Linked DNA regions of Asticcacaulis excentricus CB 48. The protein of the gene in region 1 interacts with the protein of each later gene in a pairwise test. Links are inferred from orthologs where the notes say so. Each region holds a gene or a part of one and is shown in the gene's direction. Other genes may lie near its edges.

Evidence for each region.
Region 2: the proteins of ASTEX_RS00155 (region 1) and ASTEX_RS13765 interact in binary tests that used the Escherichia coli proteins (3 or more experiments, as listed by UniProt). The link is inferred for Asticcacaulis excentricus CB 48 from one-to-one orthologs.

What each region holds. Positions count from the first base shown.
Region 1 is NC_014816.1:33,988-38,723, reverse strand. The notes cover bases 1-3,471. They hold ASTEX_RS00155 ([protein-PII] uridylyltransferase), read left to right. Parts: upstream 1-391; coding sequence 392-3,271; downstream 3,272-3,471. Other genes in these bases: ASTEX_RS00150 (methyl-accepting chemotaxis protein), read left to right, coding at 3,342-3,471; mutS (DNA mismatch repair protein MutS), read left to right, coding at 1-376. Also shown: more of ASTEX_RS00150, read left to right, coding at 3,472-4,736.
Region 2 is NC_014817.1:449,300-452,159, reverse strand. It holds ASTEX_RS13765 (P-II family nitrogen regulator), read left to right. Parts: upstream 1-1,191; coding sequence 1,192-1,530; downstream 1,531-2,860. Other genes in the region: glnA (type I glutamate--ammonia ligase), read left to right, coding at 1,573-2,860; ASTEX_RS13770 (TonB-dependent receptor plug domain-containing protein), read left to right, coding at 1-830. UniProt on the Escherichia coli protein: P-II indirectly controls the transcription of the glutamine synthetase gene (glnA). P-II prevents NR-II-catalyzed conversion of NR-I to NR-I-phosphate, the transcriptional activator of GlnA. When P-II is uridylylated to P-II-UMP, these events are reversed.

The sequences.
Region 1 (4,736 bases):
ATCCTTACTCGCCCATACCCACAATATCTCCATGACGGCGCGTGAGTGGAACGGTGAGCTGATCTTCCTGCACGAGGCCAAACGGGGTGCGGCGGATCGCTCCTACGGGGTGCAGGTGGCGCGCCTGGCCGGAATGCCGCCGGTGGTGGTTGCTCGCGCCAAGGACATACTGGAGCGGTTGGAGACCGATAAGGCGCATCAGCTCAAACTCGATGATCTGCCGCTCTTTGCCACGGTTCAGGCGCAGGTCGCGGTTGCTGCGGTGCAAAAGCCTGCTGAAACCGAATTGGAAAAGGCCGTCAAAGGCATCAATCCGGATGACCTCAGCCCCCGAGAGGCGCTTGAAGTTATCTATCGTTTAAGGGGTCTGGTGTAATACAGGGATACGTCAATGCCGCCCGCAGGTGAACCCGCTCTCATGCTGACCAAGACAAGTCCCGCCCTGCTGAGCCACAGCATTGACGGCGCGCTTTTGCGTCGCAAACTGACCGAGGCCTATGAGAACTCGACGGGTGACGTGGCCGATCTGCGACGTAAGGCGGTGGCCATCCTCAGGCGCGAGTGGGATATGGCCCGTGAAAGCCTGTTGTCACGCGTTGAGGACCACCGGGGGGGGCTATCGACGGCGCGTGAGTTGTCGAAACTGGCCGACGAAATCATCACGGCCCTTTGGGACTTCACCCTGACCCACGTTTACCGCGCGCGCAACCCGACCGAAGGTGAGCGTCTGGCGCTGGTGGCGGTGGGTGGTTATGGCCGCGGCGAACTGGCCCCCTACTCGGATCTCGACCTGTTGTTTTTGCGGGCGTGGAAGGAAACCCCGCACTCCGAAAGCGTTATCGAATTTATTCTCTATTCACTGTGGGATCTGGGCCTGAAGGTTGGCCACGCCTCGCGAACGGTCGATGAAAGCCTCAAGATGGCGCGCGAAGACCACACGGTCATGACGGCGCTTCTCGAGTACCGTCCGCTGGCCGGTGATAGCGGGCTGGTGCAGTATCTGAAGGAAAAGCTGGCGCTCGATGTCATGCGCCACGGCGCGTCTGATTTCGTCACGGCGAAGCTGGAGGAGCGCGATTTCCGTCACGCCAAGGCCGGAACGACGCGGTACGTGGTCGAGCCCAATCTCAAAGAGGGTAAGGGCGGCTTACGCGACCTGCATACGCTGTTTTGGATCGCCAAATACCTGGCGGGCGCCACGCCCGCACCGGTGCTGCGCGAAAGCCAGAAACCGCAGGCGGCGGGGGGCTGGGGCGTCCTCGACCCGCTGCTGACTGAAAAAGAGCGCACGGCGTTTGTGCAGGCCTTTGACTTCCTGTGGAAGGTGCGCATTCTGATCCACATGACGGCGGGCCGGGCCGAAGAACGTCTGAGCTTTGACCTTCAGCCGGAAATCGCCCGCCGTATGGGCTATGTGGAAGCCGATGGTGAACCGGCGGTCGAGCGCTTCATGCGACGTTATTTCCTGGTGGCCAAGGAGGTTGGGGCGCTGACCCGCATCTTCTGCACCAAGCTGGAGGCGCAGCAGACCAAGCCGTTGCAACGCCTGACGCACTTTTTTCAATCAGGGCTCTTGTCGCTGAGTAAGCCGGAACACCCGGGCTTGATTATCGACTCAGGCCGTCTGAGTGTGCAAAACCCGGATGTCTTCAAAAAGGCCCCGGTCGCCATGTTCAAGCTGTTTCGCATGGCGGACCGGCTGGAAATGGACCTGCATCCGGACGCCTTTACGGCGGTTGCGCGTAACCTCAAGCTGGTCAACGCCGCCCTTCGCCGCGACAAGGCGGTGGCCGAGGTCTTTCTGGATATATTGGTGCGCGGTAAAAACCCCTATCGCACCTTGTCTCTGATGACCGAGACGGGGCTTCTGGGACGCTATATCCCTGAGTTCGGGCACATTGTGGCCCAGACCCAGTTCAACATGTACCACACCTACACAGTTGATGAGCACACGCTGCGCGCCATTGGGATAATCCGTGATATCGAACTGGGGCAGCACCGTGAGGATCACCCGCTGGCGACCTCGCTGATCCCCAATCTGGCCAATAAGGAAACCCTCTATCTCGCTATGCTGCTGCACGATGTGGGCAAGGGGGGCGAGCTGGGGCAGGAAATTGAGGGCGAAATTGCCGCGCGCCGCGCCTGTGCGCGACTGGGACTTGAAAAGTGGCAGATTGATCAGGTGGCGTGGCTGGTGCGCCATCACCTTGTCTTGTCCGACTACGCGCAAAAGCGCGATGTGTCGGACCCGGAAACTGTGGCGTCTTTTGCGCGCATCGTCGAAACGCCCGAACGTCTGCGTCAGCTTCTGGTACTCACCGTCGCCGATATCCGCGCCGTTGGGCCGGGTGTATGGAACGGTTGGAAAGGCCAGTTGATGCGTGAGCTTCAGGCCGCAACCGAAGCCGCTTTCCGTGGTGGTCGCGGCAGCGAAGGCGACGCGGTGACCCAGGTGCGCGAAGAGATTCAGGCGCGCGCCGCGGCCTTGCGCGAGTCTTTGAGCACTGGGGATGACCAGATGCGCGCCTGGCTCGGGACCATGGAAGAGTCGTATCTGTTTGCCTTTTCCGCCGACGAAATCCGCCAGCACGCCCGTCAGGTGTGGAGCGCTTCCGAAGGGAAGGCCTCGGCTCAGGCTTTTATCGACACGACCCGCAACGCTGCCTGCTTCTGTATAACGGGGCCGGACCGTCCGGGCCTGTTTGCCGATCTGGCGCGCTGCTTTACCAATCTGGGCGCCAACGTTGTGGGGGCGCAGGTCTTCACCTCCACCACGGCTCAGGCGCTCGACGTCTTCTACGTGCAGGACACGCAGGGCAAGCCGTTTGGCCACGACGATCCGGGCCGCATCCGCCAGATGGAAAAGGCGTTGGAAAAGGCCGTCGGTGGTGAAGCGGCGGCGCCCCTGATCCATAAGGCGATCAATGCCCACCGCACGGCGGCTTTTGCCATCGCACCGACCGTGGTCTTCGACGATGAATCCAACCCCCAAATGACGATTATCGAGGTGTCCGGCCGAGACCGTCCGGGACTTCTGGCCGATGTGGCCAGCGTGCTGGCGCGTGCGCGTCTCGATACGGCCTCGGCCCACATCGACTGTTACGGCGAACGCGCGGTCGATGCCTTTTATGTCGTTGATCACTTTACGCGCAAGCAACTGACAAAAGCCCAGCGCGACAAGGTCCATCGGGCCCTGACCGAGGTGCTCGACCCCCCCTCGGCCCCGAACCGCGCCTCACCTACGCGGGCGAGGGCGTCAATGGCGCGGTAACCAGCGCACTTAACCTCTTATTGAGAACCTTCCGTAACAATGTCATCTGTTGTGTTGCGGAGTACTGTCCATGTGGTCAGTGTTTGGTGGAAAAAAGTCACGTAAGGCGGACGGCCTCAATCAGGACCTGCTGACGGCGATTGATCGCAGTCATGGGCTTATAGAGTTTGACCTTGACGGGCACGTGCTTTCCGCCAACGCCAATTTTTTGAACCTGATGGGTTACTCGGCTTCTGAACTGGTAGGTAAGCACCATTCGGCCTTCGTCGATGCAGGCGAGGTTCAAAAGCCAGCCTATCGGCAATTCTGGGCCGACCTGAAACACGGGATCGCGCAAAAGGGTGAGTTCCGGCGTCAGACGAAAGACGGCCGCAACGTGTATCTGGAAGCGGTTTATAACCCCATTCTCGACCGTTCGGGTCAGCCCTATAAGATTGTCAAAATTGCCTCCGACGTGACCGCTCGCAAGCTGCGCGACCTCGATCTGGAAGGCAAGGTCGCGGCCATTTCACGCTCTCAGGCCGTTATTGAGTTTGCCCTTGATGGCACGGTGATTACAGCCAACGACGCCTTCCTGAAGGTGATGGGCTATCGTCTGGATGAAATTGTCGGGCGGCATCACCGGATGTTTGTCACCGATAGCGACGCCAAAAGTCCCGCCTATACGGATTTCTGGCGGCGACTACTGGCGGGCGAGTTCGTCTCTTCGCAGTTCAATCGCGTCAACAAGGACGGACGTGACGTTATCCTCCAGGCGACCTATAACCCCGTACTGGGCATAGACGGCCGGCCCCTGAAGGTCGTCAAGTTCGCCTCTGACATCACCCGGCAGGCTCAGAAGGACGCCGATCTTTTGAGCCAGGTGGAAGCCATTTCGCGTGCGCAGGCGGTCATTGAATTTGATCTGGACGGCACCATCCTCAACGCCAATGACAACTTCCTGAAGGTCATGGGCTATGGGCTGGACGAAATCCGCGGTAAGCATCACAGAATGTTCGTGGATGAGGCGACCGCCAACAGCGACTCCTATAGCGAGTTCTGGGCCAGACTGGCGCACGGCGAATTCGTCTCTGCAGAGTTTCAGCGTCAGGCCAAGGGCGGGCAAACCGTCTATATTCAAGCCTCGTACAACGCCATTCTCGATGTCAATGGCAAGCCTTATAAGGTCATGAAATACGCCACCGACGTTACCGCCAGACGCATAGCGCTCAACCGGACGACGGAGCTTTCCCACTCGCTACAAGACCTGTCGGCGGCGGTTGAGGAAATGGCGGCCACGGGCCGATCGATTTCCGATACCATGTCACAGACGAAGGCAGCGGCGGACCAGGCCAATCAGTCCGTCAACGAAGCCGACGACAGCGCCCGGCAACTGGCCGTCGCGGCGGCGCAGATGGACGGCATCGTCGAGATGATCAGCAATATCACTAGCCAGATCAATCTTCTGGCGCTGAACGCCACGATA
Region 2 (2,860 bases), on another replicon or contig:
CCTTCCCGGCCACGAGTTCGGTCGCCAAGGCGCTGGGGGCCGCACCTCTGGAGGCCGAAACCTCCAAAAACCTGGCGCTGGGCTTCGTCTTCCATAGCGGGCCGTTTGAACTGACACTCGACACCTACAAGATCGAGATCGAAGACCGCATCGTCCTGACCGAGAACCTGATCGGCAAGAGCGGCACGACCATTAGCAATCAGGGGGTCTATAACCTCTTGTCGCCTTATGGGGTGGACGCGGCCCGCTTTTTCATGAACGGCGTGGACACCACGACCAAGGGCATCGACCTCGTCGCACGTTATCGCCTGCCTTCCGAAGGCTTTGGCACCTACGATTTCAGCCTGGCTTATAACCACGGGGAGACGGATATCGACCGCTTCCCGGCCATCAACACGCTGTCGAGCCTGCCGTCACCCCCGGCCCTGTTCGCGCGCGTCAATCAGAACCTGTTGTCCAGTTCAACGCCGGAGGACAAGCTGAACGCGGCTATCGACTGGAAGCTGGGCAAGTGGTCAGCGGGCGTTTCGGCCGTCTCCTACAGTTCGGTCCTGGTCGCGCAGTCGAACACCGCCTTTGATTTTGAAACTGGCGACAAGACGGTGGTCAATGTGTCCGGCAACTACAAGTTCGACAACGGCGTCACCTGGGCCGTAGGCGTCGACAACATCGGCGACGTCTATCCCAAACAGACGCCACTGACGACGCTATCAGGCACGCTGACGCCAACCGCCAGCACCCAGTATAACGGCGGTGCGGCCTTCAGCGCCCGCTCACCGTTCGGCTTTAATGGGCGCTATCTCTACACCCGCATCACCAAGTCGTGGTGAGGGACAACTTTCTGACGTATGCTCACGCCCCGTCCTTCGCGGCGGGGCTCTCTCAGGCTTTAGACGCTTTTGTTGGGTGCGTTTCGTTTTAAACTTTACCTGATCCACGACTGCATTTAATTTCAAGCGCAATCATATCGGGTTGCGCTGCGCCTATAAGCGGACACCGAATAGGGGAAATCAGCTAACAGGCGTATTTTCCTTTTGAATTCGCTCCCGTCTGGGTCTAAAGGCAGGACGGGTGCGCTCACGCATCGTAATAAATCTTTACAGTCAAGTGAGCTGTTTCACCGGAATCTGGCTTGCATTCTGTCGCAATGCAAAAGATTTTCGCTGTTAACGGTCGTGATCAGGATTGCTCATGAAAAAGATCGAAGCTGTTATCAAACCTTTCAAGCTGGACGAAGTGAAGGAAGCCCTTCAGGAAATCGGCGTGCAGGGTATGACCGTTCTGGAAGCCAAGGGCTACGGCCGCCAGAAAGGACATTCCGAACTCTACAGGGGTGCGGAATATGTTGTTGATTTTCTGCCGAAGATCAAAATTGAACTCGTGGTTGCCGACGATCTGGCACCGGCCGCACTTGAGGCCATCCAGACCGCCGCACGCACGGGCAAGATTGGCGACGGCAAGATTTTTGTGAGCGACGTCATCGATGTCGTTCGCATCCGCACCGGGGAGTCCGGACCGCAAGCGGTCTGATCTTCTCCAAACTACCCAACCAAAAACCCAGGGCGTCAAAAAATGACCGCAGCAGACATTCTCAAGCTCATCAAGGAAAAGGACGTCAAGTACGTTGACGTTCGCTTCACCGACGTTCGCGGCAAGATGCAGCATGTGACCTTCGACATCGATCTCGTCGATGAAGACTTCCTCAATGACGGCACCATGTTCGACGGTTCGTCGATCGCCGGCTGGAAGGCCATCAACGAATCCGACATGAAGCTGCGCCCGGACCTGAAGACGGCCTATATCGATCCGTTCTATCAGCAGACCACCCTCTTCCTGTTCTGCGACGTTATCAATCCGGACACCAACGAGCCATATAACCGCGACCCGCGCTCGATCGCCAAAAAGGCGCTCGCCTACGTACAGTCGGCCGGTATCGGCGACACCGTCTATTTCGGTCCGGAAGCCGAATTCTTCCTGTTTGACGACGTCCGCTGGTCGATCGCGCCGAACAACACCGGCTTCTCCTTCGACTCTTCGGAACTGCCGATCAACTCAGCCAAGGAATACGCCGAAGGCAATATGGGTCACCGTCCGGGCCCGAAGGGCGGCTACTTCCCGGTCAACCCGGTGGACTCCTGTCAGGACCTGCGCGGCGAAATGCTCGCCGTCATGGGGGAACTGGGCATGGAACCGGAAAAGCACCACCACGAAGTGGCTCCGGCCCAACACGAGCTTGGCCTGAAATTCTCGGACATGCTCACCATGGCCGACCGTACCCAGCTCTACAAGTACGTCGTGCAGAACGTCGCCCACGCCTACGGCAAGACCGCGACCTTCATGCCGAAGCCGATGTTCGGTGACAACGGTTCGGGTATGCACGTGCACCAGTCGATCTGGAAGAACGGCAAGCCGCTGTTCGCCGGCGACAAGTATGCCGGTCTGTCGGACCTGTGCCTGTGGTACATCGGCGGCATCATCAAGCACGCCAAGGCCATCAACGCCTTCGCCAACCCGACGACCAACTCCTACAAGCGTCTGGTTCCGGGCTACGAAGCTCCGGTGAAGCTGGCCTATTCGTCGCGTAACCGTTCCGCCTCGATCCGCATTCCGTGGGTCTCCTCTCCGAAGGGCAAGCGTATCGAAGCGCGCTTCCCCGATCCGCTGGGCAACCCCTACCTGACGTTCACAGCGCTGCTGATGGCTGGTCTCGACGGTATCGAAAACCGTATCGATCCGGGCCCCGCGGCCGACAAAAACCTGTACGACCTGCCGCCGCAAGAGCAAAAGGCCGTTCCGGAAGTCTGCGGCAGCCTGCGTGAAGCCCTCGACAACCTCGACAAGGACCGCGCCTTCCTCAAGA